Regions from separate parts of the Bradyrhizobium sp. USDA 3315 genome, predicted to be linked through region 2. Evidence: riboswitches for the same ligand, from Rfam matches in the RefSeq annotation. Region 2 holds a riboswitch; the other holds the start of a gene.
The links. A riboswitch is a leader RNA that binds a small molecule or an ion and turns the genes downstream of it on or off. The one in region 2 is predicted to bind glycine.

Region 1: it holds a riboswitch for glycine, as region 2 does, so the genes downstream of both, ACVIYL_RS27660 (D-amino acid dehydrogenase) here and gcvT (glycine cleavage system aminomethyltransferase GcvT) in region 2, are expected to answer to the same signal.

The regions. Positions count from the first base shown of each region.
Region 1 is NZ_JBSRYP010000001.1:5,941,778-5,948,686, forward strand. It holds gene ACVIYL_RS27650 (ABC transporter permease) at 1-818, opposite strand, end outside; gene ACVIYL_RS27655 (ABC transporter permease) at 822-1,763, opposite strand; gene ACVIYL_RS27660 (D-amino acid dehydrogenase) at 1,924-3,282, opposite strand; glycine riboswitch at 3,349-3,463, opposite strand; glycine riboswitch at 3,467-3,573, opposite strand; gene ACVIYL_RS27665 (M20/M25/M40 family metallo-hydrolase) at 3,666-4,796, opposite strand; gene ACVIYL_RS27670 (ABC transporter substrate-binding protein) at 5,062-6,681, shown strand.
Region 2 is NZ_JBSRYP010000001.1:5,769,986-5,776,894, reverse strand. It holds gene alaS (alanine--tRNA ligase) at 1-2,251, opposite strand, end outside; glycine riboswitch at 2,454-2,542, shown strand; gene gcvT (glycine cleavage system aminomethyltransferase GcvT) at 2,684-3,829, shown strand; gene gcvH (glycine cleavage system protein GcvH) at 3,849-4,214, shown strand; gene gcvP (aminomethyl-transferring glycine dehydrogenase) at 4,238-6,909, shown strand, end outside.

The sequences.
Region 1 (6,909 bases), 170 kb from region 2:
CTGAGAATGGCGATCGAGAGCAGCAGCCCCGGCCAGAAGATCAGCGACGGCTTGACCTGGAAATAGGCGCGGCCCTCGGCCATGATGTTGCCCCAGGTCGGCGTTTCCGGCGAGATGCCGGCGCCGAGGAACGACAGGATCGCCTCGGTCAGGATCGCGGACGCGCAGACATAGGTGCCTTGCACGATCAGCGGCGCGATCGTGTTCGGCATCAAATGCCGCCACATGATCTTCGGCAGGCTGGTGCCGAGCGAGATCGCGGCCTCGACATAAGGTTCCTCGCGTGCGGTCAGCACCACCGAGCGCACCAGCCGCGCCACGCGCGGGATCTCGGGGATGGTGATCGCGACCATCACGGTCCAGATGCTGGCGCCCGACAGCGACACCACGGCGATCGCGAGCAGGATGGCGGGGATCGCCATCAAGCCGTCCATCACGCGCATCAGCACCGCATCGACCCAGCGGAAGAAGCCGGCGACGAGGCCGATCAGAAGGCCGATGGCGATCGAGCAGACGGCGGCGCCGAGCCCGATCACCAGCGAGATCCGTGCGCCGTAGATGATGCGCGACAACAGGTCGCGGCCATAAGCGTCGGTGCCGAGCAGATATTGCGCGCTCGACGGCTTCAGCCGCTGCGACGGCGTCAGCAGCAGAGGATCGTGCGGCGCAAGCAGCGGCGCGAAGATCGCCATCAGGATGATGAGGGCGAGGCTGATCGTCGCAACCGCGATGATCGGCGTCGACGTCAGGAAGCCGAACTTGACGCGGAACGGCCGGGTGACGGGAAGCGAGGATTCGGGAAGGGTTTCGATCGCCATTGCTCAGTACCGGATACGAGGATCGAGCAGGGTGTAGGCGAGGTCGATCAACAGATTGACCGCGACGTAGATACCCGACGTCAACAGGATCATCGCCTGGATCACCGGATAGTCGCGCGCCAGCACCGCATCGACGGTGAGGCGGCCGATGCCGGGCAGATTGAACACGCTCTCGGTGACGACGACGCCGGAGATCAGCAGCGCGAAGCCGGAACCGATCACCGTGATGACCGGCACGGCGGCGTTGCGCAGCGCATGGCGCAGCAGCACGCCGGTCTCGCCGATGCCCTTGGCCCGCGCCGTGCGCACGTAATCCTCGCCGAGCACATCGAGCATCGAGGCCCGCGTCATGCGTGCGATCAGCGCGACATAGATGAAGGAGAGTGTGCAGGTCGGCAGGATGAGGCGCTGGAAGAACGGACCGAAGCCGGCCGAGATGCTCTTGAAGCCCTGTACCGGAACCCAGCGCAGATCAATCGCAAAGATCTGGATCAGCACGTAGCCGATGACGAACACCGGCACCGAGAAGCCGAGCACCGAGAGCCCCATCACGAAGCGGTCGATCCAGGTGCCGTGCTTCCACGCCGCGATCACGCCGAGCGGCACCGCCACCAGGATCGAGAGGATGATGGTGGCCAGCGCGACCGAGATCGAGGGCTCGAGGCGCGGGACGATCATTTCGAGGATCGGCTTGTTCGAGATCAGGGAGACGCCGAGGTCGCCGTGCAGCAACTTGGCGATCCAGGTGTAGAACTGGATGTAGATCGGCTCGTTCAGACCAAGCGAGGTCCGAATGCGTTCGAGCTGTTCGGGCGTCGCGTTGTCGCCGGCGAGGATGGCGGCCGGGTCGCCCGGCGTCAGCCGCAGCAACAGGAACACGAACAGAGCCACCACGCCCATCACGGGAATGGCGGCGAGGATGCGGCGAAGCAGATATCCGAGCAAATTTGATCCGTTGGGTTGTGGTCGATGAAGTCCGCAGCGGGACCGTTGCACACCAGACCGTAGCACAGATGGTAGCAGACTCACGGTAGAACTTGAGCAAGTCCCATGCCATCGGTGCTGCGGATTTTGCGGTGCAGCTAATCAGTCCTGTTGGCCGCGATTATTCCTCCGGTGAAGTTCGAAGCAGTCCACTGGAAGGTGGATTGATTTCAGCTTTGCGCGCGTCGGCGGGCACATCGAGCCCGGCGCCGAACGACGGCGCCATCGGCGGCGTGTCGAGGTCGCGCCAATCGTCGATCGCCTGGGCCACCATCTGCGCCGTCGCCGCCGACAGCGTCCAGCCGAGATGACCGTGGCCCGTATTGTAGAACACGCCCGGAATCCGTCCGGCGCGAACCACCGGCATCATGTTCGGCATCATCGGGCGCAGGCCCGCCCATGGCACGACTTTCGACGTATCGATCTCCGGGAAATGATGCCGCACCCAGTCCACCAGCGGTTGAATGCGATCGGCGCGAATGTCGCGGTTGAAGCCGTTGAACTCGGCGGTGCCGGCGACGCGGAAGCGGTCGGCGCCGAGCCGGCTGGTGACGATCTTCGCAGCTTCATCGAGCAGGCTGACGGTTGGGGCCGCATTCCGGCTTTGCGGCGCATCGAGCTGCACCGTGATCGAATAGCCCTTCACCGGATAGACATTGACGCGGTCGTTGAGCAGGCTGGCGAAGTGGCGGCTCGCCACGCCGGCGCAAATCACGATCCCGTCCGCCTGTAGCTGCTGTCGCGTCGCGACCGCAGCATCATGTGAAGCAGCTTCGTTCCAGCCGATGCGGAAGCCGTCATCGCCGTGTGCGATCGTGTCGACGTCGGCTTCATGGACGAAGCTCGCGCCACGGCGGATGCAGGCGTCGGCAAGCCCACGCGTGAATTTGTGAATATCGCCGGTCGCGTCGGACGGCGTGAAGAAGCCGCCATAGCAGGTTGTCTGCAGCGCGGGTTCGATGACGCGGATCTCGTCCGGGGTCACCGGCCGGCGGTCGAGCCCGCCTTGCTGCAGCAGCGTGTTGACCTTGAGGCCGGCTTCGAAGCCGGCCCTGTCGTGATAGACGTGCAGGATGCCGCGGCGTTCGAGATCGAAGGCGATGTTTTCGCGCTCTGCGATCGAGAACAGATGCTTGCGCGCTTCGATGGCGAGCTTCGTGGTCTCGATGGTGTTGCCGCGATAGCGCGTGATGTGGCCTACGAACTCGCCGATCCAGGAATATTTGTGCCAGCTCGGCTTCGGGTTCATCAGCAGCGGCGCGTCGCTTCTCAACATCCAGCGCAGCCCCTTCAGAATGGTCGCGGCGCTGTTCCATACCTCGGCATTGCTGGCGGAGAGTTGTCCGCCATTGGCGAACGAGGTTTCCATCGCGGCGTAGCGATGCCTGTCAAGGACAGTCACCTTGTAGCCGCGTTCAAGCAGGGCATAGGCCGTCGTTACGCCGGTGATGCCGGCGCCGATAATCGCGATATGTGGCATGATGGTTGTCAGGCTCCCGTGGGTTAGAGTCGCCGAACCACCGGTCAAACCGGCATTCGGCGCCCCATCTGTCACGGTACCTGAGAGCTTGATCCGCATCGGGCCGGGGCCAGAAGCGAACTATCCCCTTCGGTGGACGTCATGGCCCTTGATGTGCGGCCATGTTCGTCTCTCTCCAGATCGTCCTGACGATACAGTCCTTTTGCCTGAGAGTTTCCGGGGCGGTTGCTCCGTCGGCGCCGAAGGCAACAACACGAACGTTGTCGCTTCGATCTCTCCCGCATCGTCGCGTTGGACGGCCGGACCGTAGGCGAAGCCTTAAAAATGGACAAGGCTAAATTTCGATCCGGCAGTGCCAACGTGTTGTGCAGTGCAAATCGATGTCAGTCCAGCGTCGCCAGCAGTGCCGCCATCAGGCGGCCGCGTTCGGCGAGGCTGTCGACCTCGATGTGCTCGTTGAGCGTATGTGCATCGGCGCCGCGAACGCCGAGGCCGTCGAGCGTGGGGATGCCCATCGCGCCGGTGAAGTTGCCGTCCGAGCCGCCGCCGGCGCTGCCGTGCGGCAGATCGAGACCCATCGCTGCAGCAAGGCCTTTTGCCTTTTCATAGAGCGCCATGGTGCCCGCATCGGGCTCCCACACCGGGCGGGTGACGCCGCGCGTCACCTTGAAGGTCACGTCGTTGGCGGTGCCCGACAGTGCCAGCATGCGCTCGACGCCACGGTCGAGATCGGCCTGGCGCTTGGCCATGCTGAGCGCTTCGCCGGTGCAGGTCGTTGCGACGCAATTGACCCACTGGCCGCCATGCACGATGCCGACCGAGAAGGTGCAGTCCTCGGTGGTCATGCCGTCGATGGCGATGATCTGCCGCGCCATCTCGCGGATCGCGGAGCGGCCGGAAGACAGCGTTGCGCCGGCATGGCTGGGCTTGCCGGTGGCTTCCAGGTTGAAGCGCGCGATCGCATAGCGGCCGGTGACGACGCCGTTGTTTGGACGGCCGGGCTCCGGCACCAGCACATATTTGTTGCGCGCGGCTTCCGCCTCGATGATGTCGCGCGTCGACGGCGTGCCGACCTCTTCGTCGGGGGTGAACAGCACGGTGATCGGCAGCGGAGTCGTGAAAGAGGCGCGCGCCAATTGCCTGATCGCCTCGATCGACAGGTAGTTGCCGCCCTTCATGTCGAAGATGCCCGGCCCGAAGCACTTGTTGCCTTCGCGCCGCCACTTCAGGTTCTCGATGGTGCCGACGGGGTGAACGGTGTCCAGATGGCCGGCGATCAGGATGCCGGGCTGGCCTTGTTTCGGATGGGGAAAACGGGCGCGGACGCAGCCCGCGAAGCCCTGGCGTCCGGCGATGCGCTCGATCGTCGCACCCATGATCGCCATCTCGCGGGCGGCGAGATCGAGCATGCGTTCGACCGCGGCGGCGTCCCAGGTCGGGCTTTCGCATTCCACCCAGCTGCGCAGGCCCTGCAGCATCGTTTCGGAATCAAAGGGGAGATTGGCGGGGTTCATCGTTGTTCTCTCTTGTTGTTCTGACGGCGCCGGCATCGCGCGCGCGTTACGAAAATCTCAGCCGACGATTTTGTAAAGCCAAAATCTGGCGCGCGGCCTCATTCGTTTGTGTACGTCCGATGCGACCTGAAACCGATTGACGCGCTTGGCGCTTGGTGCAAGTCTCGATTTCACAAGCCATACAGCATGTTAGTTCGCCTAAATAACGAACCACATGCATAACGAATAAGCCGGCTTTGACCAGTTACACGTCAGGAGAGATTGCATGTTCCCTATCTCGCGTTGGAAACACCGCACGCTAGCGGCCGCGTTGACGGCGCTCGCGCTGTCGTTCGCGCCGCAGGAATTGTCATTCGCGCCGCAGGCGATGGCCGCGGGCAAGACCATCACCGCGGTGATGCACTCGGATCTGCGCGTCATCGATCCGATCATGACCACGGCCTACATCACCCGCGATCATGGCTACATGATCTATGATACGCTGCTGGCGACGGATTCCAATTTCAAGATCCAGCCGCAGATGGCGGACTGGAAGGTTTCCGACGACAAGCTGACCTACACGTTCACGCTGCGCGACGGTCTGAAGTGGCACGACGGCGCGCCGGTCACCGCGGAAGACTGCGTCGCCTCGCTGCAGCGTTGGGGCAAGGTCGACGGCATGGGCCAGAAGCTGATGGACTTCGTCGCGAGCCTGGAGGCGACCGACGCCAAGACCATCACGCTGAAGCTGAAGGAACCCTACGGCCTCGTGCTGGAATCGATCGGCAAGCCGTCATCGCGCGTGCCGTTCATGATGCCGAAGCGTCTGGCCGAGACGCCGCCGGACAAGCCGATCCCGGAACAGATCGGCTCCGGACCGTTCAAATTCGTGCAGGCGGAATTCCAGCCGGGCGTGAAGGCGGTCTATGAGAAGAACAAGGACTACGTGCCGCGCAAGGAGCCGGCGAGCTGGACCGCGGGCGGCAAGGTCGTCAAGGTCGACCGCGTCGAGTGGGTCACGATGGCCGATGCGCAGACCGCGGTGAACGCGTTGCAATCCGGCGACATCGATTTCATGGAGAACCTTCCGTTCGACATGCTGCCGGTGCTCGAAGCCAATCCGGATCTCAAGATCGACGTCCTCAACAAGTTCGGCTTCCAGACCCTCGGACGCATGAACTTTCTCTATCCGCCGTTCGACAATCCGAAGGTGCGCCGGGCTGCGTTCCTGGCGATGAACCAGAAGGACGTGCTCGACGCGCTGGTCGGCAACGCCAAGTACCAGAGGGTCTGCGGCGCCTTCTTCGTCTGCGGCACGCCGCTCGAGACCGACGTCGGGGCCGAAACGCTGGTGAAGGGCAACGGCCTGGCGGAAGCCAAGAAGGCGCTTGCCGCATCCGGCTATGACGGCACCCCCGTGGTGATTATGGCGCCGGGCGACGTCACGACGCTGAAGGCGCAGCCGGTCGTGGCTGCGCAGCAGTTGCGCGAGGCCGGCTTCAAGGTCGACCTGCAGGCCACCGACTGGCAGACCGTGGTGACCCGCCGCGCCAGCCAGAAGCCGCCGAAGGAAGGCGGCTGGAACATGTTCTTCACCAACTGGGTCGCGGCCGACGTCTCCGATCCGATCGTCAACGCGTCGATCACCGGTCGCGGCAAGAATGGCGGCTGGTTCGGCTGGGCCGAAGACCCGAAGATCGAGGAGCTGCGTGACAAGTTCGCGCGCGCCGGCTCGGCTGAGGAAAAGAAGAAGATCGCCGCGGAAATCCAGACCGAGGCCTACGATCAGGTGATCTACGTTCCGCTCGGCCAGTACACCATTCCGAGCGCATGGCGGAAGTCGCTGACCGGTGTGCTCGACGGCCCGGCAACGCCGATCTTCTGGAATATCGACAAGTCCGAGTAAGCTTGCGGCTTGACGCAAAACAAATGGCCGGGACTTGTCCCGGCCATTTTTCTTTTTCGCGCTGTCGCGTGTCAGGTGTGGCTGTCGCGGAGCTGCTCCAGTCCGTCGCTGAGCGGTGGTCCGCCTTGTGGTGCGTGCTGCGGCGGGGAGGGGCGCTCCTTGCGCTGATCGGGTTGGTCGGTTGCGCGCTGCGCGGATGGATCGTCGTTCGGCATCGTCATGCTCCAA
Region 2 (6,909 bases):
TGCGCTCTTCCATCAGAGCTGTGATGCGCGCCGGCACGTCGTCGATCGTGGTGCGCAGCTCCAGCGCCGCGGTCTTGGCCAGCGCGATGGTGTCGTTGGCGTGCTTGCGCGCATGATGCCCGGTCAGCGCCTCGATACGGCGCACGCCGGACGCGACCGCGCCCTCGCTGGTCACGGAAATCATGCCGATGTCACCGGTGCGGCGGACATGGGTGCCGCCGCAGAGCTCGACCGACCAGCCAAGCGCGTTCTGGCCATGATCGCGGGCGCCCTTGCCCATCGACACGACGCGAACCTCGTCGCCGTATTTCTCGCCGAACAGCGCGCGGGCGCCGGCCTCGCGGGCATCGTCGACGCCCATGACCCGGGTCGTGACCTCGTCATTCTCCAGCACGACATCGTTGGCGATGTCCTCGATCCGGGCGAGCTCTTCCGGCGTGATCTGCTTCGGATGCACGAAGTCGAAGCGCAGCCGGTCCGGCGTGACCAGCGAGCCGCGCTGCGCGATGTGATCGCCGAGCACCTGGCGCAGCGCCTCGTGCAGCAGATGCGTCGCCGAATGGTTGGCGCGGATCGACGAGCGCCTGGTGTGATCGACCTCGAGCTGCAATGTGGTGCCGACGCCGAGCGTGCCCTGCTCCACCGTGCCGAGATGCACGAACAGATCGCCGGCCTTCTTCTGCGTGTCGGTGACGCGGAACTTGACGCCCTCCCCGGTCAGCACGCCGGTGTCGCCGACCTGGCCGCCGGACTCGCCGTAGAACGGGGTCTGGTTCAGCACGATCGCGCCGCTCTCGCCGGCCTTCAGGCTCTCGACCTCGGCGCCGTCCTTGATCAGCGCCGTCACCGCGCCTTCCGCGCTCTCGGTCTCGTAGCCGAGGAATTCGGTCGCACCGAGCTTCTCGCGCAGCGGGAACCAGATCGCCTCGCTCGCCGCCTCGCCCGAGCCCGCCCACGAGGCACGCGCCTTGACGCGCTGCCGCTCCATCGCGTCGGTGAACGACGCCTGGTCGACGCTGATGCCGCGCGACTTCAGCGCGTCCTGCGTCAGATCGAGCGGGAAGCCGTAGGTGTCGTACAGCGTGAACGCGGTGTCGCCGTCGAACATGTCGCCCTTCTTGAGGCCGGCGCTCTTCTCGTCGAGGATCGACAGGCCGCGCGCCAGCGTCTTGCGGAAGCGCGTCTCCTCCAGCCGCAGCGTCTCCTCGATCAGCTTCTCCGCACGGACCAGATCCGGATAGGCCTGGCCCATCTCGCGGACCAGCGCCCAGACCAGGCGATGCATCAGCGGCTCGCTCGCGCCCAAGAGCTGTGCATGGCGCATCGCGCGGCGCATGATCCGGCGCAGCACGTAGCCGCGGCCCTCGTTCGACGGCAGCACGCCGTCGGTGATCAGGAACGCGGACGAGCGCAGATGGTCCGCGATCACCCGATACGACCCAACGTTCTGCTCGTTCGGACCGTGCCCGAGGGTAGACGCGGCGGCATCGATCAGATTGCGGAACAGATCGGTCTCGAACACGCTCTCGACGCCCTGCAGGATGCAGGCCATGCGCTCGAGCCCCATGCCGGTGTCGATCGAGGGACGCGGCAGCGCTACGCGCTCCTCCTTCGTCACCTGCTCGTACTGCATGAACACCAGATTCCAGAATTCGAGGAAGCGATCGCCATCCTCATCCGGGCTGCCCGGAGGGCCGCCCCAGATGTGCTCGCCGCGGTCGATGAAGATTTCGGAGCACGGTCCGCACGGGCCGGTGTCGCCCATCGCCCAGAAATTGTCCGAGGTCGGGATGCGGATGATGCGGTCGTCCGAGAAGCCCGCGATCTTCTTCCAGTAGCCGGCCGCCTCGTCGTCGGTGTGGTAGACGGTGACCAGCAGCTTGTCCTTCTTCAGCCCGAAATCCTTGGTGATCAGATTCCAGGCGAGCTCGATCGCGCGCTCCTTGAAGTAATCGCCGAACGAGAAGTTGCCGAGCATCTCGAAGAAGGTGAGATGGCGCGCGGTGTAGCCGACATTGTCGAGGTCGTTATGCTTGCCGCCGGCGCGCACGCACTTCTGCGACGTCGTGGCGCGCTGGTAGCCGCGCTTCTCGACGCCGGTGAAGACGTTCTTGAACTGCACCATGCCGGCATTGGTGAACATCAAGGTCGGGTCGTTGCGCGGAACCAGCGGCGACGAGGCCACGATCTCGTGCCCGTTCTCCTTGAAGAAGTTCAGAAATGTCGACCTGATGTCGTTGACGCTGCTCATGTTCATCCAATCGGAAAAAGGGGCCGGCCAGCCGCAAAAAGGCGTCATTTTCCGGCCGAACGCTTTTAGACATTGCCAGCTGCGGTGTCCAGAAACTGTGCAGGCGGATCATGGGCTTGCCGCGGCAGCACAAAGCCCATTGGATAGTTGCTGCAGCTGCGTTGACAGTCTTGGTGGCGCCGTGTTTTCTACCTACCTATACCTAGTCACGTCGGGAGAGACCGGCCTTACCGCCGGCGCCGAAGGAGCAACCGCCCCGGAAACTCTCAGGCAAAAGGACCGCGTGACGTCTGACATCTGGAAAGAGACGCTGGGGTTCGCCCCGATGCGTCCGCCGACGGGATAATACTCTCAGGCACAGCGACAGATGGGGCTTTCTGCAGGTTTCTCAAGGGGAAATAGGTCCCCGGCGGGAACCGCGAGGGCCCTGTGATGCTTGCGCGCGAAACCTCCCCGCTGAAACAGACCCCGCTGCACGCGCTGCACCTTGCGCGCGGCGCCAAGATGGTGCCGTTCGCCGGCTATGACATGCCGGTGCAATACGCGGCCGGCGTGCTGAAGGAGCACCTGCACACCCGCAAGGAAGCCGGCCTGTTCGATGTGTCGCACATGGGCCAGCTCGTGCTGAGGGCCAAATCTGGCAAGGTCGCGGATGCCGCGCTCGCGCTGGAAAAACTGGTGCCGCAGGACATCGTCGGTATCGCGCCGGGACGGCAGCGCTACGCGCAATTCACTAACAATGACGGTGGCCTGCTCGACGACCTGATGGTGGCGAATTTCGGCGATCACCTGTTCCTGGTGGTCAACGCCGCCTGCAAGGCCGAGGACGAGGCGCATCTCCGCGCGCATCTCTCCGACGCCTGCGAGATCATCTCGCTGGCCGACCGCGCGCTGATCGCGCTGCAGGGCCCGAAAGCCGAATCGGCGCTGGCGAATCTTTGTGCGGATGTCAGTTCGATGAAATTCATGGATGCCGGTCCGCGCGGCGTCGGCGACGTCGACTGCTTCGTCTCGCGCTCCGGCTATACCGGCGAGGACGGCTTTGAGATCTCGGTGCCCGCAGACAAGGTGGAAGCCCTGGTCACCGCGCTGCTCGACAATCCCGACGTGTTGCCGATCGGGCTCGGCGCGCGCGACAGCCTGCGGCTCGAAGCCGGGCTGTGCCTCTATGGCCATGACATCGACACCACGACGACGCCGGTCGAAGGCGCGCTGGAATGGTCGGTGCAGAAGGTTCGCCGCAGCGGCGGCGCCCGCGCCGGCGGCTTCCCCGGCGCCGACAAAATTCTCGCGCAATTCGCAGATGGCGCTGCGCGCCGACGGGTCGGCCTGAAGCCTGACGGCCGCGCACCGGTGCGCGAAGGCGCCGCGCTGTTCGCCGATGCCGGCTCGACCGAGCAGATCGGCAAGGTGACCTCGGGCGGCTTCGGCCCGAGCCTCAATGCGCCGGTTGCGATGGGCTACCTGCCCACGGCCCTTTCCGCCGTCGGCACCACCGTTTTCGCCGAAGTGCGCGGCCAGCGGCTGCCGCTGAAAGTCGCCGCTACGCCCTTCGTCCCCAATACCTACAAACGCTGAACGCCAAAGGATCGACCCCATGACGACGCTGTACACGTCCGACCACGAATGGCTCCGCATCGAGGGCGACGTCGCCACGATCGGGATCACCGACTATGCGCAGTCGCAGCTCGGCGACGTCGTGTTCGTCGAACTGCCCAAGGTCGGCCGCAGCCTGAAGAAGGCCGAGGCCGCCGCTGTCGTCGAATCCGTCAAGGCCGCTTCCGACGTCTACGCGCCGATCGCCGGCGAGGTGGTCGAGGTCAACGACGCGCTCGCCGCCGAGCCCGCGCTGGTCAATTCCGACGCCGGCGGCAAGGCCTGGTTCTTCAAGCTGAAGATTGCCGACAAGGGCGAGCTCGGCGGCCTGATGGACGAGGCCGCCTACGCCGCGCACACCGCCTAAAGGATCACCCCGAGGATCACGTCATGAACGCGCCCTTCAAGCCGATCAACGAAGCCGCCACCGATTTCGTGCGCCGCCACATCGGACCGTCGCCCCGCGACGTCAACGCGATGCTGGAGACGGTCGGCGCCGCGAGCCTGCAGGCGCTGATGAACGAGACGCTGCCGGCGTCGATCCGGCAGAAGGCGCCGCTCGATCTCGGCCGGGCGCTGAGCGAGACCGAGGCGCTCGCGCATATGAGCGAGCTCGCCGCGCAGAACCAGGTGTTCACCTCGCTGATCGGCCAGGGCTATTCCGGCACCATCCTGCCCGCGGTGATCCAGCGCAACATTCTGGAGAACCCGGCCTGGTACACCGCCTATACGCCGTACCAGCCGGAGATCAGCCAGGGCCGGCTCGAGGCGCTGTTCAACTTCCAGACCATGATCTGCGATCTCACCGGGCTCGACGTCGCCAACGCCTCGCTGCTCGACGAGGCGACCGCCGCGGCGGAAGCGATGGCGCTCGCCGAGCGCCACTCGCAGGTCAAAGCGAAGGTGTTCTTCGTCGACAAGGAGGTGCATCCGCAGACGCTGGCGGTGATGCGCACGCGCGCCGCGCCGCTGGGCTGGGCGCTGGTGGTCGGCGATCCCCTGACCGAGCTCGACAACGCCGATGTGCTCGGCGCGCTGTTGCAATATCCGGGCACATCGGGCGCGGTACGCGACCTTAAGCCTGCGATCGCGTCGCTGCGCGCCAAGGGCGCGCTTGCGATCGTCGCGGCGGACCTGCTGTCGCTGACGCTGCTCGCCTCGCCCGGCGAGCTCGGCGCCGACATCGCGATCGGTTCGGCGCAGCGGTTCGGCGTGCCGACGGGGTATGGCGGACCGCACGCCGCCTACATGGCGGTGCGCGACACGCTGAAGCGCTCGCTGCCCGGCCGCATCGTCGGCCTCTCGGTCGATTCGCGCGGTGCGCCGGCCTACCGCCTCGCGCTGCAAACCCGCGAGCAGCATATCCGCCGCGAGAAGGCGACCTCGAACATCTGCACCGCGCAGGTGCTGCTCGCCGTGATCGCCTCGATGTATGCGGTCTATCACGGTCCCGAGGGCCTGACCCATATCGCACGCAGCGTGCATCGTCGCGCCACCGTGCTCGCCGCCGGCCTGCGCAAGCTCGGCTTTGCGCCGACCAGCGAAGCGTTCTTCGATACCGTGACCGTCGAGGCAGGTAGCAAGCAGATCGAGCTCGTCACCCGCGCGCAGGCCGAACGGATCAATCTGCGGATCGGCGCGACCACGCTCGGCATCGCGCTCGACGAGACCTCGACGCCGGAGACGGTCGAGGCGGTGTGGCGCGTGTTCGGCGGCAAGCTCAGCTATGCCGAGATCGAGGCCGGCGCGCACGAGGCGCTGCCGAAGGAGCTGCGGCGCACCAGCGCCTTCCTCAGCCATCCGGTGTTCAATACGCATCGTTCCGAGACCGAGCTGCTGCGCTACATGCGCAAGCTCAGCGATCGTGACCTCGCGCTCGACCGCGCGATGATCCCGCTCGGCTCTTGCACGATGAAGCTCAACGCCACCACCGAGATGATCCCGCTGACCTGGCCGGCGTTCGGCAATCTGCATCCGTTCGCGCCGGCGGATCAGGCCAAGGGCTATCACGCGCTGTTCAAGCGGCTGGAGCAATGGCTGTGCGACATCACCGGCTATGACGCGGTCTCGCTGCAGCCGAATTCCGGCGCGCAGGGCGAATATGCCGGGCTGCTGGCGATCCGCGGCTATCACCTCGCGCGCGGCGAGCCGCACCGCAAGGTGTGCCTGATCCCCTCCTCCGCGCACGGCACCAATCCGGCCTCGGCTGCGATGGTCGGCATGGAGGTCGTGGTCGTCGCGTGCGATGCGCGCGGCGACGTCGACGTCAATGATCTTCGCGCCAAGGCGGAGAAGCACTCCGCCAACCTTGCCGCGGTCATGATCACCTATCCGTCGACCCACGGCGTGTTCGAGGAGCATATCCGCGAGATCTGCGACATCGTGCATGCCCATGGCGGCCAGGTCTATCTCGACGGCGCCAACATGAACGCGCAGGTCGGACTGTCGCGGCCCGGCGATTACGGCGCCGATGTCAGCCATCTCAACCTGCACAAGACCTTCTGCATTCCGCATGGCGGCGGCGGCCCCGGCATGGGCCCGATCGGCGTGAAGGCGCATCTTGCGCCCTATCTGCCGGGCCATCCCGCAACCGACGGGGCAACTGCGCACGCCATCGGCCCGGTGTCGGCCGCGCCGTTTGGCTCGGCGTCGATCCTGACCATCTCCTACATCTACATCCTGATGATGGGCGGCGAAGGTCTGACTCGCGCCACCGAGATCGCGATCCTCAACGCCAACTACATCGCCGCACGGCTGCAGCCGCACTTTCCGGTGCTGTACCGCAACGAGCGCGGCCGCGTTGCGCATGAGTGCATCGTCGATCCGCGGCCGCTGAAGACGACCAGCGGCGTCACCGTCGACGACATCGCAAAACGCCTGATCGACTACGGCTTCCACGCGCCGACCATGAGCTTCCCGGTGGCGGGCACGCTGATGATCGAACCGACGGAATCGGAATCGAAGTTCGAGATCGACCGCTTCTGCGACGCCATGATCGCGATCCGCGACGAAATCGCGGAGATCGAGAAGGGCCGCTGGAAGGTCGAGGCCTCGCCCCTGCG